DNA from 3 places in the Streptomyces sp. B1866 genome. Region 3 is predicted to be linked to each of the others. Evidence: riboswitches for the same ligand, from Rfam matches in the RefSeq annotation. Region 3 holds a riboswitch; each other region holds the start of a gene.

Region 1 (6,121 bases), on a different contig from region 3:
CCGTGGTGCCCGCAGGGACCCCGCAGCGGAATGGGGACCGGACCGGCGAACACCCGTACCAGGCGGCGGACTCGGTGCTCGCCGCCCGCGTCGCCGCGCGCTTTCCACGGCTGCGTTACATGGGATCGAAGCACCGGCTGCTTCCCCGACTCGCCGAGGTCTTCGCGGACATCTTCGCAGACGCGCGCGGCGTACGCGGCGTACCCGGCGCGCGCGGCGTACGGGACCAGCGGGACGTGCGGGACGGACCCGCCCAGCGGGATGGAGAGGCCGGGCGGAACGGATCCGGGAAAACCGCCCTCGACGCGTTCAGCGGCAGTGGAGTGGTCTCCTACCTGCTGAAGTCCATGGGCTGCGCCGTCACCTCGAACGACTTCCTGAATTTCCCGTCCGTGATCGCCCGGGCGGCCGTGGTCAACCACGACCAGGCGCTCACCCCCGAAGACGTGGAGGCCATCACCGGGCCGGCCGCCGACGACCGCGACTTCATCCAGTCCACGTTCGACGGCCTGTACTTCACCGGCGAGGACCGCGCCTTCCTGGACGCCGCCTGGTCGCACATCGACCGCATGCGCGGCGCCAAGCGGGACCTGGCCATCGCCGCCCTCGTGCTGTCGGCCGCGCGCAAGCAGCCGCGCGGCGTCTTCACCGTCACCGGCCTGCGCTACGACGACGGCCGCCCCGACCTGCGGCTGCCGCTGCGCGACCACTTCCGGCGGCGCGCCGCCGAATACAGCCGCGCGGTCTTCGACAGCGGGCAGCCGTGCGCCGCGCTGACCGGCGAGGTCTTCGACATCCCGTCCGGCGGACACGACGTGGTGTACCTCGACCCGCCGTACGCGCCGCCCCGCGACGACAACTGCTACGTCAAGCGCTACCACTTCCTGGAAGGGCTTTCCGTCTACTGGCGGGGCCAGGAGATCATGGAGAACACGAAAACCAAGAAGCTGGCGAAGAAGCCCACTCCCTTCTCCTCAAAAAAGACCGTCGTGGACGCTCTCGCGCGTACCTTCGACACATTCTCCGAGTCGGTCATCGTCCTCTCCTATTCCTCCAACGCGGTTCCCGACGCGGACACGGTGAAAGGTCTGCTGTCCGAGGTGAAGGAGGACGTGCGCATGATTTCGGTGGATCATACGTATTCTTTCGGCACGCACCCGGCCGCGGCGCGCCGGGCGGCGCGCGAGTTCATCTTCGTCGGCCGGTAGCGCCCGCGGGCCGTTCGCTCGGGCCGCTGGTCGCGTCGTCCGTCGGGTCGTCGGCCGGGTCGTCGGCCGGGTCGTCGGTCGGACACTGCCGGGGCTGCCGTCTGCGCCGCCGCGGGCGGTCACCGGGACGGCGCAGTCCGGCCAGCCGCGCGGGCCGCCGCGGCCGGATACTGGCGGTCGGGCGGCCGTACGCCCGGTCCCCGCCCGGCAGCCGGACCCGCCCGGGAGGGGTCCCGGCGGCCTCCGACGACCCTGTAACCCCGACAGCCCCTGTGACCCCGAGGGCCGCCCCGATGCCCCGAGGCCCCGATGCCCCCGCAACCGGGCTGATGCCCGCAGGCCCCGGCAGGCCCGGACACCGGACGACCGGACGACGACCCGAACAGCCCGAACAGCCCGAACAGCCCGAACAGCCCGAAGGCCCGGAGCCGCCGGCCGGTGGCCCGACAGCCCGTAGCCCGCCCCCAGAGCCCCCGCGCCCAGCCCGCAGGTGCCACGTCCCAAGGATCCCCAGGAGGCGTCCCATGCCGCTGAAGCACCGCCAGGACCTCGGACTGCTCGCCCTGCGCGCGAGCACCGGAGGGGTCCTCTTCGCCCACGGCGCCCAGAAGCTCTTCGGCTGGTTCGGCGGCCACGGCCTGGCGGCCACCGGTCAGGCCATGGAGCAGATGGGTTTCGTGCCGGGCCGGACGAGCGCGCTCGCGGCGGGGCTCGGCGAGGCGGGCGGCGGCGCGCTGCTCGCGGCCGGGCTCGCGACGCCCGCCGCCGGGGCCGCCGCCGCGGGCGCGATGGCCGCGGCGGTGGCCGTGCAGGCCCCGGCCGGGTTCTTCAACATGGAGGGCGGCTTCGAGTTCCCGGCGTTCCTCGGCGCGGTCGCGGCCGGGCTGGGCCTGGCCGGTCCCGGCCGCCTCTCCCTCGACCACCTCACCGGGCACCGGCTCGACCGGCCCTGGGTGGTGGCCCTCGGGTTCGCGGCGAGCACCGCGGCGTGCGCCGTCGTCCTGCGCTGCCGGGCCGCGACGCTACGGGCCGGGTCGTCGGAAGAGGGCGAAAGGCCGGACGGAGGCGGCCCGGCCGGGGACGGGAGCGGCGACGGCTGAGGCGTCCGGTCAGGCCGGTGAGTGATACATCCGCGCCTTCCGGCGCAGGAGTGAGATAACGACGGAACAGACCGGCGATCGCTTATCCGAAATCCCCACGCCGACCGTGTTCGCGCCGCTACGGTAAGTGCGCGGAGGTCGTCAGGGAAAGCGCGGCGAGTCGATGGCCGGGAGGAGAGAGGCATGGAGCGCTTACGGGCGGGCGGCACGCCGGCCGAGTACGTGGACGGGCTGCTGGCCCGCGCGCAGAACGGGTTCGAGATCGACGAGGCGGTGCGCACACGGCTGCACCGCGCCCTGATGTACCAGTCCGACCTGCGCTCCTGCCGACAGGACAACGAACCGCCCGGCCCGGCGGGCTACAGCACCTACCGGCACGTCTTCCTCCTGCCGGACGGCAGCAGCCGCACGCTGTGGGAGCTGGAGCACGTCCCGGCGCCCGGGGCCCGCCCCCTGTACGAGCTGTACACCGACGAGGAGGCCCTGGTCGTCGCCGAGTGCCGCGCGCAGGAGCGGATCGACGGCGGACGGCCGGAGGACGGGGCGGAGCGGGCGCGTCCGGCGGGTCGGCCGGGAGGCCTGGCCGGGGAGGCGGAGCGGTGGGACATCGGCGCGCTGCTGCTGCCGGAGCAGTTCCCGCCCACCTTCGCGCCCTCGGCGTCCCCGCGCGCCCTCAGGCGCGCGTACATGTACGTGGCCGACGACTCGGCCGACCACGCCCGCCGGGTGCTGCGCCGCGCCGAGAACCCCGACCGCCCGGGCGAGGACACCGAGCGGCTGCTCGCGACGGCCTTCGCGCACGACATCGTGCTGGCGACGAAGCCGCGCCGCCGCTCGGAGCACTCGGACGCGACCTGGTGCCGCTTCTACGAGCACGCGTTCCTCCTCGCCGGAGGGGACGAGATCGTGCTGTGGGAGCTGGAGCACAACCTGACCAGCGACGGGCGGCTGGTGTGCGAGGTCTACCTGGACGAGGCGGCGGCGGAGCTGGCGGCGGACCGGCACGCCCGCGCGCTGGGCGTCGACCTGTGACCGCGGCCTGAGCGAGCCTCGAACACCCCTTGAGCGTGGCCGGACCCCACCCCGGGCACAGTCGGCCGAACGGGCGCTCGGACTGACCGGGTGTGACCGCCGCCGAGCGTCCGGCCCGGCGGCCCGGGAGGCGGCCGCGCGGTCTGGGCGGGATTCCGCGCGCGGGCCCGCCTGTAGGCTGCCCGCCCACCCGCGCGTCCGTACGCGGCGCACCCGTACAGCGCAGGCGGCACGGCGCATACGGCACGTACGGCCGCGCCGCCGGCCGCCGGGCCGCCCCGGACCACGAGCGCCCGCCCCTCACCCGCCGCCCGTATCCGCTCGCGTGGGACACGGAGCGTATGCGGTCAAGGTCCCGCAGGATAACGATTGGCGCACGATCGAGCGTGACGTGTTTTGGTGCGGATTTTGGCCGTCGTGGATTCGTCCCCTTTGGTGCCACTGTGGCCGGTAAATTCTCTGGTGAAGTCGAGGGGATTCTGGGGAAGAGCTTGGAATCCCGACGGGCTGTCTATTAACGTTCGATAACGCAGCGCGGTCGTCACTGTCGCCACCAGGCGGCACCGTGCGCCGTCGCCGAATCCCGGCCGAGCCGCGGCACCACAAGCCGCCGCGGCGCGGCAGCACCAAGGGAACCGGGGAACCACACACCCTGGGGTGAATCGGGCCAGCGTGGCCCGTAGGAGACCTTCCACCTCCGAACCCGTCAGCTAACCCGGTAGGCGAGAGGGAAGGAAAGGAGTGCGCCCCCGTGGCGTCCAACAGGTCTGCCCTCGACGAGGGTCCGTCTGCCGCACCGGCGCCGTTCCCGGCCCCGGCCCCCGCGTCCCCTGCCGCGCCTTCGCTTCCCGCGACGCCCACGTCCGCGCCGTACGGGCCGTATGACGCGCTCGGCGCGGCCTCCAACCCCCCGACCGGCGACGGCGCTCCCGGCGGCTACGGCCCGTACGGCGATCACGGCGCGTACGCCGGGCCCGAAGGGCTGCCGCCCGGCACCGACGGGCAGGAGTGGAACCCCACCGAGGAGTCGCTGGCCCCGGTGCGCGGCAGGCACCGCGTGGCGCGGCAGCGCGGCGGCACGATGGCGCGCAGCAGCGCCGTGCTCGGCGTCGGCGTGATGGCGGCGGTCGGCGCGGGCGGCATGGCGTCCGCCAAGGACCGGCCCGCGCCCCCGATCACCGTGCCCGACCTCGGCCACGTCGCCGACCAGGTCCAGCGGGCGATGCCCGACACCACCAAGGACCTGCCGGCCCTCGGCACGATCGGCTTCCCCGACGCGGCGGCCGGACAGCGGACGACCGCCGCCCACCCCGACCTGACGGCCCACGGCCCGGCGACCGCCGCCCAGGCGGCGACCGGCGTCGCCGACGCGGGCGAGGCGCTGCGCGCCCGCATCCTGCGCCAGGCCGAGGCGCAGCGGCTCGCCGCCGAGGAGGCGGAGCGGGAGGCCGCCGCCAAGGCCGCGGCCGAGCAGGCCGCGAAGGAGGCCGCCAAGCGGCGCGCGGAGGACGAGGCCCGGCAGAAGGCCGCCGAGCAGGAGGCCGCCCGGAAGGCGGCGGAGGCGGCCCGGCAGGCCGAGGAGGCGGCGCGGCGGCAGGCCGAGGCCGACCGCGCGGTCACGCTCGCCGGCTCGTACGCCCTGCCGGTGTCCTCGTACACGCTCACGGCCGGTTTCGGCCAGGCGGGCGACATGTGGTCGGCCAACCACACGGGCCAGGACTTCGCGGCGCCGACCGGCACGCCGGTCAAGGCGGTGCACGGCGGCACCATCACGGAGGCCGGGTGGGCCGGTTCGTACGGCTACCGTGTCGTGCTGACGCTGCCCGACGGCACCGAGCTGTGGTACTGCCACCTGTCGTCCATGGTCAGGACGGCGGGCACGGTGACGACGGGCGACGTGCTCGGCCGCGTCGGCGCCACCGGCAACGTGACCGGCCCGCACCTGCACCTGGAGGTCAGGCCGGGCGGCGGCGAGCCGGTCGACCCGCTGGCCTGGCTGCGCCAGCACGGCCTCACCCCCTGAGGCCCCTGATACCCCGGCGGCCCTGGCGATCTCTCCCCCCTTGACGCCAGGGCCGCCGGTCTCGTACGCGGCCCTTCCGGACCTGGATAATCGGTGAGATACCGCGCGGAATATCGTTCCCCGCCCGGGTGTTGAACCCACGCATGACCGATAATGCGCTTGACAACCCGACCGCGAACGACACCAAGACGGGCGCGGCGCCGCGGCCCGGCACCGGTCGCAAGCGGATCGGCGGCCTCTCCGTCTTCCCGCTCTCGCTCGGCGGCAACGTCTTCGGCTGGACGGCCGACGAGGCCGGGTCCTTCGCCGTGCTCGACGCCTACGCCGAGGCGGGCGGCGACTTCGTGGACACCGCCGACATCTACTCGGCCTGGGCGCCGGGCAACGCGGGCGGCGAGTCCGAGACGATCATCGGCGACTGGTTCGCCTCCCGCGGCAACCGCTCCGAGGTGGTACTGGCCACCAAGGTCGGCGCGGGCTACCCGGAGCGCCGCGGCCTGGCCCCCGCCGTGATCAGGTCGGGCGTCGAGGAGTCGCTGAAACGTCTGCGCACCGACTACATCGACCTCTACTACACCCATTTCGACGACCCGTCCGTGCCGGTCGAGGACATCATCGCCACCCTCGACGCGCTCGTCCGGGAGGGCAAGGTCCGCGAGATCGGCGCCTCGAACATCTCCCCCGAGCGCCTGGAAGCGTCCCTCGCCTTCTCGGAGCGCGAGAACCTGGCCCGGTACGCAGCCCTCCAGCCGCACTAC
Region 2 (6,121 bases), on a different contig from region 3:
ACTCAGGTGGTGCATGCGGTAGACGATCCGGTGGTCGGTGACCAGCTCCAGCGCGGTGCGCAGCGGCCCGTCCGGCACGGCGCGCGCGTGCCACCGGGCGAGCTGCCGCTCGACGCCGGACAGGAACGCGTCCCCCAGGGCGGTGAGGTCGGCGTGCGCGCGCAGGGTGCGAACGCCCGCCGCCGTCTGCGCGCGGCGCAGCGCGAACTCGAAGGCGGCGGTGTCGGCGGCGGCCGTGCCGGCCGCGGCGGCCTCCCGGCGCGCCTGCCAGAACCCGGTCACGCCCAGGAACGCGTACACGCCCTGGAGCAGGCCGAGCAGCGGCCGGGGGTCCGGCCGCCACGGCGCGTGGTGGACCTTCTCCCGGCCGCCGCGGACCAGTGGCACCAGGTCCATGAGCGCGCCGAGCTTGACGTGCTGGGCCTCGTGGACGAGGGAGGCGGCGAGCGACACGGGATCGGTGGGGCGGCCCAGCAGCGCGCTGCCGTACGCCTCGGGAGAGGAGGCGCTGAACGGCTCGTGCGGGGCCGTGTAGGGCACCGGGACCAGGGAGCGCAGGCTCGCGCCGATCCCGCCCGGGTGCACGTGCTCCTGCTCGGCGAGCAGCTGCCAGGCGCGGGCGAACTCCTCCTGCCACGCCTCGGCCCCCCGCTCGGTGAGCCGCTGCGGCCCGCGCGGGCGCAGGAAGTCGCGGTAGGGGTCCAGGTCGTCCAGGTACGGCTCGCACGCGTACCCGCCGGCCTGCGCGCGCAGCCGCCGCAGGGCGAGCCAGCCCGCGGCGTCGCGGGCCGGGTCGGGCGGCAGCCGCACCGTGCGCGCCCCGGCCACCACGGTCGCCGCGCCGCCGCGCTCCCGGAAGACCTGGGCGGTCTCGGCGCCGTGGGCGCGCAGGTCGGCGAAGCCGAGCGCGGGCAGCATCACGCCCCCGTCGCGCACCGGGACCCGGGCGTGGAAGTCGATGCCCGCGAGGACGGCGGCCGACGCGGCGGTGGCGTGCACGTGGCCGACCTCGCGCCACAGCGGCAGGTCGCCGGTCTCCTGGCCGCGCAGCCGGCGCAGGCACCGGACGAGCCAGGTGCCGACCTGCGGGTGCACCAGCAGGGCCGTCGCGCTGGGTGCCGAGCGCCGCTCGGCGCGGGCGAGCAGCCGCCACGCCTCGTCGGCGGGCGGCAGCGGGCCGGCAGCGCGCGGGTCGGCAGCGGCCAGGTCGACCAGCCCGCGCAGCAGCAGCACGGCCCGGCTGCGCTGGCCCGCGCTCAGCTCGGCCACAGCCCGCGCGTCGCCGGATCCGCTCGCGAGGTCGGCGAAGCTCGCCGCGGACAGCCGGTGGAGGTGACCCGCGCCGGGCCGCCGCGGGGCGGGGACGGTCGGCGGGGGCGGCGCCTGCGTACGGCCCTGGGGCACGGAGGCCGCGGCGCGGCCGCCCGGCTCGGTCAACAATCCTCCTCCTCGACGGCGTTGATCGACAGCGGCGGAGACTGCGCGATGCCGAGGAGGCGGTCGACGGCCACGGCCAGCCCCGGGTGGCCGTCGAGCGCGTCGAGTGACACCGCGGACAGGTCCAGAAGCTCCGTCTCGACCTCGGTGGCGGCTCGCTCCATGACGATCGTCCCCCCTCCGGACGCCGCGTGTCGGCTCTGACGAGGCGCCCCGGTCCATGGTGGCTCATTCAAGAATGGTTGGGAAAGAGGGGGCACGGCCGGAAGGCTCCCTTCCGGACACGGCCGTCACGACCTGTCGGACCGTCAACTTCCCGCCCGCCACAGGGGGTTCACGCTCTCCCTGCGCAAGCCGCCCGCGCGTGGTGCGCGGGCGGCGGCCCGGCGCGGGCGACGGCGCGGGGCACGCGGCGCAGCGGCGGCCCGCCGCCAACCCGGCGGAACGCCGCCGGGGTTCGCCGGGAAGCGGGGTCAGGGGCGTGTTCCCGGTTCGACCGCGCTCACGTCGAACACGCCGCCGCACACCCGGAAAGAGCGCACCGGCGCCGTCAACGCCTGCCTGGAATCCGGCGGATAGGCGCGGATCGTCGAGGCGGCCGGCCGGCACGGTTTGCCGGACACGCCCTCGTTGACGGTGTGGACGCTCGCATGCACGCTGCCCCCGGATTTCAGGGTGAGCGTGCCGTGCGCGGCGCCGCTGCGGGTCGCGGGCGCGCCGATGGCCTTGCCCGAGGAGTCCAGCACGGAAACGCCGGGGAATCCGGTGAGCGTGCAGGAGGACTTTCCGGTGTTGGTGAACACCAGCGGCGCGTAAATGTTCCCGGCGCCGATGTCCACCCGGCCGAAGGACAGTTTCAGATCGCCGGCGGCGCAGATCCGCCGGGCGGAGGGCGCGGACGAGGCACCGGGGGCAGTGGAGGCACCGGGAGCGGACGACGGCGCGACGGAGCCGGGCGCGGACGCGCCCGGCGTGCTCCGGGAGGCCGCGGACGAGCCCTCCCCGGTGCCCTCCGGCCCGGTGTGCGAGGCGAGCCCGCTGGACAGGCCCGGGGTCTCCACAGCTCCGCGAGCGCCGTCCCCGGAGTCGGTGCCGCACGCCGCGGCCGCCGCGACGGCCGCGACGAGCAGGGCGGACGCGGCGAGTGACCGCCGCCTGGTCGTTGTCGTACGGGTGTGCTGCGCCATGGACAACCTCCCTGGATCGGCGTCGGCCGGTGTTCCGGCCCTCGTCGCCGAGTGCCCGGCTCGGTCCCGGACATGCCGTCCCGGACGTCCCCCCGCCCCGCCCTTCCGGCCCTTCCTTCCGGCCCTCCCCGGGAACCGGTGACCCCATGCCGGACCGGTCATTCAGGTCGATTGCGGATATTCCCGGCGCAATCCAGTGAGCTGGGTCACGCTCCACCGACTCCACAAAACGGGCATTTTGAATTCGGTGACACACATCACAGATAACGCGGCCGGTTTGCGGACTTTCCGTGAGCACCCGGAGACAGCTCCGCGCGACTCCCTTTCTCCCGGCCGCCGTTGACGCCCCCCGGAAGACAATCCGGGATTGCGCTCCGGAGAGGATTCACAGCACAGCGTGATGATGCGGGCAATTCACTCCCGTTATCTCCTTGATCGATATTCCACTGCCTTGTCGCGCTCAAACCCGTGTGTTTAATTTGCGACTCCCGCCGCATTCCGTGCGGGGCCTCCTGAGCCGGAACGCCGAGTCCTGCCGCCGGCTGGGAGGAAACACGACCCATCCACCACGGCAGGAGCGGGGGACCCAGGTAAGTGCCGCATCGCGCGCAAGGCGCGGTGCGGCTTGGGGTGAAGCCGCGTCGCGGTGCCCACGGGCACCGGGCACCGCGCGGCCGGGCAACTTTCCTGCCCGAACCCGACAGCTCACCTCGCAGGCGTAGGAGAGGAAGACCTTCTATGTCTGCACGCGGACGTCATCGCCGGCCCAAGACCCGTCGTTTCTCGCGCGCCACGCTGGCGCTGACCGCAGGCGGCGCCGGTGTCGCCCTGCCCCTGATCGGAGTCGGCCAGGCGCACGCGGCCTCGGTCTCGACCTGGGACAAGGTCGCGCAGTGCGAGAGCACCGGCAACTGGCACATCAACACCGGCAACGGCTTCTACGGCGGCCTGCAGTTCACCCAGAGCACCTGGTCGGAGTTCGGCGGCACGAAGTACGCGCCGCGCGCCGACCTGGCCACCAAGGACCAGCAGATCGCCATCGCCGAGAAGGTGCTCGCGGTCCAGGGCCCCGGCGCCTGGCCGGTGTGCTCGGTGAAGGCGGGCCTGACGGCGGGCGGCCCGGCCCCCGCCATCAACCCCGACGGCGCCACCACCAAGGCCGCCCCGGCCGAGGCCAAGAGCGCCCCCGCCACCAGCGCGCCCAAGGCCGCGCCCAAGGCGCCGAAGAAGACCGCGCCCGCGCCCGCGCCGAGGACCGGCGCTTCGCACACCGTGGTCAGCGGCGACACCCTGTCCAAGATCGCCGACGCGCACGGCGTCAAGGGCGGCTGGCACCGGCTGTACGACGCCAACCGCCAGGTCATCGGCGACGACCCGAACCTGATCTTCCCGGGTCAGAAGCTGCGCGTGGGCCACGGTGCACACGCCAAGCCCGCCGCCGCCGCGGCGCAGCAGAGCGCGTCCACCGGGGCCGCCTCGCCGAAGGCCGCCACCGTCAAGAGCGCGTCCGGCTTCGTGGCCCCGGTCGCGAACGCCGCGCTCGGCACCGCTTACCACGTGGCCGGCAGCAACTGGTCCAGCGGCTACCACACCGGCGTGGACTTCCCCGTCGCGACCGGCACCCAGGTGCGGGCCGTGGGCGACGCCACCGTGGTCGCGGCCGGCCCGGGCGGCGCGTACGGCAACCAGGTCGTGCTCAAGCACGCCGACGGCAAGTACAGCCAGTACGCGCACCTGTCCCAGGTGTCGGTCTCGGTCGGCCAGACCGTCTCGGCGGGCCAGCAGATCGGCCTGTCCGGCGCCACCGGCAACGTCACCGGCCCGCACCTGCACTTCGAGGTGCGCACCGGCCCGGGCTACGGCACCGACATCGACCCCCTGGCCTACCTGCGGGCCAAGGGCGTCGCCATCTGACGGCAACCCGTCGTCTTCCGCTCCGGCGATCCGGCCGGGGGCGCCGCGCGGCGCCCCCGGCCGGCCGCGTGTGCGCGCCCGGCCACCGCACAGGCCGCAGGCCGGGGTCACATCACCAGGTGGGCCCTGGCGTGGGTGACCTCCTCGATGTCGCCGCCCGCCTTCGAGATCAGCCGGTGCGCGAGATTGCTCAGCGCCCGCGCCGCCGCGATCTCCTCACCCACCCGCGGCTGCGCGGGGTCCGCCGGATTCCGGTTGGCCCGGCCCTGGGCGAGCATCTCGGTGCCGTCGTGCATCCGCAGCCGTACGACGGCCTCGGTCAGGGGGCCGAGCTCCCGGAACTCCATCTCGATGTCGCATCCCACGATCGTCTCCATCGCGACCACCTCCTGCGTCCTCCTACCAGAATGCGCCTATTCGGGTGATTCGGTCGACCGGGACAGCAGGTCCACGACCTCGGAGTCGCTGGTCTGGGAGAAGTCCCCGTACCAGGCGCCGACCGCCAGGAAGTCGGCGGGCGCGTCCAGGCACACCACCTCGTCCGCCGGGTCCGGGCCGGTGCGCAGCGCCGCAGCGGCCTCCGGGGCGGCCACCGGCACGGCCACCACCACCCGGGCGGCGCCCTGGGCGCGCGCGACCCGGCAGGCGGCCCGGGCCGTCGCGCCGGTGGCCATCCCGTCGTCCACCAGGACCGCGGTCCGGTCCGCGATGCCGGCCCGCGGCCGGTCGCCGCGCAGCCGCCGCACCTGCCGGTCCAGCTCCTCGCGCTCCTCCCGCTCCACCCGCGCCAGGTCCTCCGGGTCGGCGGCGCTGAGCCGGACGATCTCGTCGTGCACGACCCGCACGCCGCCCTCCCCCACCGCCCCGAACGCCAGCTCCCGGTGGTAGGGGACGCCGAGCTTGCGGACGACGATGACGTCCAGCGGCGCGCGCAGGGCCCGCGCCACCTCGAAGGCCACCGGCACCCCGCCGCGCGGCAGGCCCAGCACCACCGGCCGCTCCTCGCGCAGGTGCGCCAGGCGCCCGGCCAGGCGCCGCCCGGCGTCGGTACGGTCGGTGAAGAACATCGCGTGCCACCCCTCGGGGACGGGGAACGGCGCGGGACGCCGCGCCGCCGGCCCGCCGCGGCCGCCCGGCGGGTCACTGCCGAATCAAGCCCAGGCCCGGGCCGCGCGCAAACCGGCGGCGGCCAGTCGGCCGCGTCCACGGGAGTGGCCGCGGGCGCGGCCGGGTGCCGTCCGGGCGCCCGGCGGGCAGGGATCGACGGCATGACCGTCCTCGTCGGAACCTCCGGGTGGCAGTACAGGGACTGGCGCGACGTCCTCTACCCGGCCGGCTGCCCGCAGCGGCGGTGGCTGGAGGAGTACACGCGCCGCTTCGCCACCGTCGAGAGCAACAACGCCTTCTACCGGCTGCCCGCGCCCGAGCAGTTCGCCGCCTGGCGGGACCGCACGCCCCCGGGCTTCGTGATGGCCCTCAAGGCCAGCCGCTACCTCACCCACATCAAACGGCTGCGCGACCCCGAGGAGCCCGTACGGCGCCTGATGGACCACGCCGGTGCGCTCGGCGACCGGCTCGGCCCC
Region 3 (6,121 bases):
CCGTGCGGGTGCAGCTTGCCCATGACCTCGCCCACCACCCGGGCGCACTTGACGAAGCCGCGGTCAGGGCGCAGGCCCATCTCGTTCATCTGGTAGAGGATGCGGCGGTGCACCGGTTTCAGGCCGTCCCGGGCGTCGGGCAGGGCGCGCGAGTAGATGACCGAGTAGGCGTACTCCAGGAAGGAGCCCTGCATCTCGTCGACGACGTCGATGTCGAGAATGCGCTCCTCGAAGTCGTCGGGCGGCGGGGTCTTCGTACTGCGGCGGGCCATCGTGCGTACGGCTCCTTCAGCTGCCGGCGGCGGACCGGTGGGCGGGATCTGACGCGGACCATTGTGGACCGCGCCGCCGACAGCGCCCGCCACGCGCGGGCCGGGCCGTTCGCCCAGGCGTTCCCCGGCGGGAACTTCGCCAGACACGCGCGTGCTTGCATACAGTGACAGCACCGCTAAAGCCGCGGCCCCGCCGCACCTCCACCGACGCCATCGAAGGGACATACATGCCCATGGGTCACACGGCCACACAGCAGGCCGACTCCGGCGGCCTGACAGTGACCGAGCACCGCCTGGCCAACGGCCTGCGGGTGGTGCTCTCCGAGGACCACCTGACCCCGGTCGCCGCGGTCTGCCTGTGGTACGACGTGGGCTCGCGCCACGAGGCCGCGGGGCGCACGGGCCTGGCCCACCTCTTCGAGCACCTGATGTTCCAGGGGTCCGCGCAGGTGCCGGGCAACGGCCACTTCGAGCTGGTGCAGGGCGCGGGCGGCTCGCTGAACGGCACGACGAGCTTCGAGCGCACCAACTACTTCGAGACCATGCCCGCCCACCAGCTGGAGCTCGCGCTGTGGCTGGAGGCCGACCGGATGGGCTCGCTGCTGACCGCCCTGGACCAGGAGAGCCTGGACAACCAGCGGGACGTGGTCAAGAACGAGCGCCGCCAGCGGTACGACAACGTCCCCTACGGCACCGCCTTCGAGCGGCTGACGGCCATGGTCTACCCCGAGGGCCACCCGTACCACCACACCCCGATCGGCTCCATGGCCCACCTGGACGCCGCCTCCCTGGAGGACGCGCGCGCGTTCTTCCGCACCTACTACGCGCCGGGCAACGCCGTCCTCGCGGTCGTCGGCGACATCGACCCCGAGCGCACGCTCGGCTGGGTGGAGAAGTACTTCGGCACCATCCCCGCCCACGACGCCAAGCCGGCGCCGCGCGACGGCTCGCTGCCCGACGTGGTCGGCCGCGAGGTGCGCGAGGTGGTGCGCGAGGACGTGCCCTCCCGCGCCCTGATGGCCGCCTACCGGCTGCCGCACGACGGCACGCGCGAGTCCGACGCCGCCGACCTGGCGCTGACCGTCCTGGGCGGCGGGGAGTCCTCCCGGCTGCACAACCGCCTGGTGCGCCGGGACCGTACGGCCGTGGCCGCGGGCTTCGGCCTGCTGCGGCTGACCGGCGCGCCCTCGCTCGGCTGGCTGGACGTCAAGGCGTCCGGCGGCGTGGAGGTCTCCGCCATCGAGGCCGCCGTGGACGAGGAGCTGGCCCGCTTCGCCGAGGAGGGCCCGACCGCCGAGGAGATGGAGCGCGCCCAGGCGCAGCTGGAGCGCGAGTGGCTGGACCGGCTCGCCACCGTCGGCGGGCGCGCGGACGAGCTGTGCCGCTTCGCGGTGCTCTTCGGCGACCCGCGGCTGGCGCTGACCGCCGTGCGGCGCGCCCTGGACGTGACCGCCGAGGAGGTGCGGGCCGTGGCCGCGGCGCGGCTGCGCCCGGACAACCGCGCCGTGCTCGTCTACGAGCCCGTCCCCGCGGCCGACACCGCGCCCGACACCCCGGACGGCCCTCCCGCAGACGCCTCCGCCGCCGCCGACGAAGAAGGGGAGCCGGCCCAGTGAGCCACGCCGACACCACCACGATGACCTTCCACCCGCGCCCGGAGGCCGGGCCCGCCAAGCCGTGGGCCTTCCCCGCGCCCGGGCGCGGCCGGCTGCCCAACGGCCTGACCGTGCTGCACTGCCACCGGCCCGGCCAGCGCGTCGTCGCGGTCGAGGTCAACCTGGACGCCCCGCTGGACGCCGAGGCGGCCGGGCTCGACGGCGTCGCCACGATCATGGCGCGCGCGCTGTCCGAGGGCACCGACAAGCACGACGCCGAGGAGTTCGCCGCCGAGCTGGAGCGCTGCGGCGCCACCTGGGACGCGCACGCCGACCACCCCGGCGTCCGGATCTCCCTGGAGGTCCCGGTCTCCCGGCTGGCCAAGGGGCTCGCCCTGCTCGCCGACGCGCTGCGCGCCCCCGCGTTCGCCGACAGCGAGGTGGAGCGGCTGGTCGGCAACCGCCTGGACGAGATCCCGCACGAGCTGGCCAACCCGGCCCGGCGCGCCTCGATGGCCCTGTCCAGGGCGCTGTTCCCCGCGCAGTCCCGGCTGTCGCGGCCCCGGCAGGGCACGCAGGAGACCGTCCAGGGCCTCGACGCCGGCGCCGTACGGGCGTTCTACGAGGCCCATGTGCGGCCCGCGACCGCCACCGCGGTGATCGTCGGCGACCTCGCCGGGACCGACCTCGACCAGATCCTGGCCGACACCCTCGGCGCCTGGCAGGGCGGTACGGCTCCGCCGCCGCCGCGCGCCCCGATCACGGCGGACGACACCGGCCGGGTGGTGGTCGTCGACCGGCCGGGCGCGGTGCAGACGCAGGTGCTCATCGGCCGGATCGGCGCCGACCGGCACGACCGGGTGTGGCCCGCCCAGGTGCTCGGCACCTACTGCCTGGGCGGCACCCTCACCTCCCGGCTCGACCGCGTGCTGCGCGAGGAGAAGGGGTACACCTACGGGGTGCGCGCCTTCGGCCGGGTGCTGCGCTCGGAGCCGGACGGCTCGGGCGCCGCCATGCTCGCCATCAGCGGCTCGGTGGCCACCGACGTGACCGGACCGGCGCTCGCGGACCTGTGGACGGTGCTGCGCACGCTGAAGGAGGGCGGGCTGACCGACGCCGAGCGGGACGTGGCCGTGCAGAACCTGGTGGGCGTCGCCCCGCTGCGGTTCGAGACCGCGGCGGCCGTCGCGGGCACGCTCGCCGACCAGGTCGAGCAGTACCTGCCGGACGACTTCCAGGCGCGGCTGTACGCGCGGCTGGCGGAGACCGGGACGGTCGAGGCCACCGCGGCGGTGGTGAACGCCTTCCCGACCGACCGGCTCGTGACCGTGCTCGTCGGCGACGCCTCGGCGATCGCGGAGCCGGTCCGGGCGCTGGGCATCGGCGAGGTGACCGTCGAGACCGGGTGACCCCGCCGGCGCCCGTGCCCCGGGGTCTGCCCGGGGCCGCCGACCGCCGCGCCGCCGGAGCCCCGCCGGGCGCGTACGGCTCCGGTCGGGCACGTCCCGGGGAGTCCGCGCGGCACCCACGAAGAAAACGGACGGACCGTGATCAAGCGGTCATGCGAAGGGCCTTGGTCCGGTGACGCCGGGTCGAGGCCCTTTCGTTCGTCCGTTTTGGGGCGGGAGGTCCGCGTCTGGTGTGTGGTGAACCCAACAAAAGACGGGATCTGATTGGCGTTCGGAAGATCTCCCGCTTAGCGTCGCTCCGGCTGTCCGTCAGACGTGAGCCGCACCCGCGGTCCCGGGCAGCCATCGCCGAGTCCCCGTACGGCGCGAGCCAGGGGAGCCGGGGACCCGAGTCCCCCGGGGTGAATCGGGCGCCTTCGCCAGGAGGGGCCCGTAGGAGACCTTCCGCTCCGAACCCGACAGCTAACCCGGTAGGCGACAGGGAAGGAAGGGAGTGCGCCAGAACATGGCGTCCACCGAAGTCACCGGGAAGCATCGCAGGTCCCATCCCGTGCCGCACGGCGGGGTGGGCGTCGCGGGGGTGGTCACGCTCGCCGCGTCCGGCGTCGTCGCCGCCGTGGCGGCACCGGCCCTCGCCTCTCCGGGCGACTCCGCGCGGCCGGCGGATGCCGGGCCGCGCCAGGCCGTCACGGTCCCCGACGGGCTCGCCGAGCAGATCGACGCGCAGGCCCGCGTCCAGCAGGTCCAGGCCCAGCGGGCCGCCGCCAAGGCCGCTCAGGAGCAGGCCCGCAGGGAGGCCGCGCGCCAGGCCCATGAGCGGCGCGAGGCCAAGGAGCGCGCGGCCCGGGAGGCCGAGCGCAGGCGGCTGAACGCCTTCGTCGCCCCGATCCAGGGCTCCTACGTCTCCACCCCGTACCACGCGGTCAGCGGACTGTGGTCCTCCGGCGCGCACACCGGCGTCGACTTCCACGCCGCCCCGGGCACCGTGGTGCGCGCCGTGGGCGCCGGCACGGTGGTCGAGGCGGGCTGGGACGGGGCGTACGGCCAGAGCGTCGTGATCCGGATGAACGACGGGACGTACACCCAGTACGGGCACCTGTCGTCCATCGCCGTGCACGTCGGCCAGCACGTCACGCCCGGCCTGCACATCGGCCTGTCGGGCCGCACCGGCCACACCACCGGGCCGCACCTGCACTTCGAGGCCCGCACCACCCCGGACTACGGCTCGGACATCGACCCCGTCGCCTACCTGCGCGCCCACGGCGTCAGCCTCTGACGGCCGTCGGCCGGCCCCCGGGCCCGCCGCCGAAGGCCCCGGCCCCACCGGCCGGGGCCTTCGCCGTACCCGCGTCCTTGGCCAAAAAATTTCCATAAAACTGCTGCGGCCATCGGAAATTCCGTCCGCTTAGAATAGAGTCGCTGACACGCGTCAATCGGCTGTGTTTCGCTGAGATTAAGGCGGAGGTTCGACGATGCGGGACCGGAAGTGAACAGCGATGCGACGCCGATGCAGGGCGGCCGGCGGATTTCGGCGCACGCGGTGTGCACGGCCATTCGCGACGACATCGTGTCCGGCGCGTTCGCGCCGGGCAGCCGGCTGACCGAGGAGCTGCTGGCCCGGCGCTACGGCGTCTCCCGGGTGCCGGTGCGCGAGGCCCTGCGCACCCTGGAGTCCGAGGGCTTCGTGACGACGCGCCGGCACGCGGGCGCGTGCGTGGCGCAGCCGTCCGAGCGGGAGGCCGCCGACCTGCTCGACATCCGCGCCCTGCTGGAGCCGCTGGGCGCGGCCCGGGCCGCCCAGCGCCGCACCGAGGCGCACCTGAAGGTGCTGCGCGGCCTGGTCAGGCTGGGCCAGGAGCGGGCCCACCGCGGCCAGCTCGGCGAACTGCGGTCGCTCGGCGACTGGTTCCACGAGACGCTGGCCCAGGCGTCCGGCAGCCCCAGCCTCGCCGCGCTGCTCGTCCAGCTGCGCCGCAAGATCGCCTGGGTGTACGAGGACCCGGCCCGCCTGGTGGCGCAGGCTCCGCAGGCCGGCGCCGTGCGCGCGGAGTCCGCCGCGGCGCGGGCGGTGGAGTCGTGGGAGGAGCACGGTGCGCTGGTGGACGCGGTGGCGCGCGGCGACGCCGACCGGGCGCGGGCGCTCGCGACCGCACACGCGGAGCGCTCGCTCGCGCACTACCGGCTGCGCCGGCCCGGCCATGTGAGGACCTTGAAACAGTCCGTAAACACGGCGAGCGCTCGGAATTAACATCGGCCCCGTATACAACTATTTAGAATTCTGCGCCCTTTCCTCTTTTGTGCCGCCTTCCGGGTAAAGGCGCCGGAAAGGCGGCCCGGGAGGCCGCGGCATCCTGAATTGGTTGCCGCGGCCCCGTCGGCATGGAATCCGCGCGCCGCACCGCGGGGGAGCCGGGCCCGGGAAAGCCGCCCGGCTCGGCGTCGGACGGTCACACGGTCTCCGGAAGCTCCTCCAGTCCCTCTGCGACCAGCTTGGCCAGCCGGTCGAGCGCGATCTCGGCGCCGTCGGCCTCGGACGCGATCACGACCTCCTCGCCGCCCCGGACGCCCAGACCCAGCACGGCGAGCATGGACGCCGCGTTGACCGGGCTGCCGCCGTTCTTGGAGATCGTCACGGGGACGCCGGACGCGGTGGCCGCCCGGACGAAGATCGACGCGGGGCGGGCGTGCAGCCCCTCGGCCCAGCCGATGGTGACACGGCGTTCAACCATGGTGTTTTTGCCCTTCAGGTGCGATTCAATCTTGTCTGGACCAGTTTCGCATGATGTCTGACTCCGTCCGGATGGTGTCCGAACAGGTCCGGTCGTGCCCGAAACCGTTCCGATAC

The links. Region 3 has a riboswitch for cyclic di-AMP ahead of RKE29_RS13670 (M23 family metallopeptidase). Riboswitches for the same ligand answer to the same signal wherever they lie in the genome.
Region 1: another riboswitch for cyclic di-AMP. It lies ahead of RKE29_RS02655 (M23 family metallopeptidase); the one in region 3 lies ahead of RKE29_RS13670 (M23 family metallopeptidase).
Region 2: another riboswitch for cyclic di-AMP. It lies ahead of RKE29_RS22525 (transglycosylase family protein); the one in region 3 lies ahead of RKE29_RS13670 (M23 family metallopeptidase).

What each region holds. Positions count from the first base shown of each region.
Region 1 is NZ_JAVSCF010000008.1:13,840-19,960, reverse strand. Features, by position in the region: gene RKE29_RS02670 (DNA adenine methylase) at 1-1,208, shown strand, start outside; gene RKE29_RS02665 (DoxX family membrane protein) at 1,733-2,308, shown strand; gene RKE29_RS02660 (DUF6227 family protein) at 2,492-3,340, shown strand; cyclic di-AMP (ydaO/yuaA leader) riboswitch at 3,939-4,080, shown strand; gene RKE29_RS02655 (M23 family metallopeptidase) at 4,323-5,363, shown strand; gene RKE29_RS02650 (aldo/keto reductase) at 5,507-6,121, shown strand, end outside.
Region 2 is NZ_JAVSCF010000204.1:129-6,249, forward strand. Features, by position in the region: partial or broken gene RKE29_RS22510 (HEXXH motif domain-containing protein) at 1-1,437, opposite strand, end outside; gene RKE29_RS22515 (hypothetical protein) at 1,434-1,601, opposite strand; gene RKE29_RS22520 (DUF4232 domain-containing protein) at 1,911-2,624, opposite strand; cyclic di-AMP (ydaO/yuaA leader) riboswitch at 3,170-3,356, shown strand; gene RKE29_RS22525 (transglycosylase family protein) at 3,363-4,538, shown strand; gene RKE29_RS22530 (DUF1876 domain-containing protein) at 4,646-4,915, opposite strand; partial or broken gene RKE29_RS22535 (phosphoribosyltransferase) at 4,970-5,605, opposite strand; gene RKE29_RS22540 (DUF72 domain-containing protein) at 5,807-6,121, shown strand, end outside.
Region 3 is NZ_JAVSCF010000082.1:6,436-12,556, forward strand. Features, by position in the region: gene RKE29_RS13655 (DNA topoisomerase IV subunit A) at 1-272, opposite strand, end outside; gene RKE29_RS13660 (pitrilysin family protein) at 500-1,888, shown strand; gene RKE29_RS13665 (pitrilysin family protein) at 1,909-3,276, shown strand; cyclic di-AMP (ydaO/yuaA leader) riboswitch at 3,613-3,768, shown strand; gene RKE29_RS13670 (M23 family metallopeptidase) at 3,782-4,552, shown strand; gene RKE29_RS13675 (GntR family transcriptional regulator) at 4,784-5,524, shown strand; gene RKE29_RS13680 (HPr family phosphocarrier protein) at 5,724-6,005, opposite strand.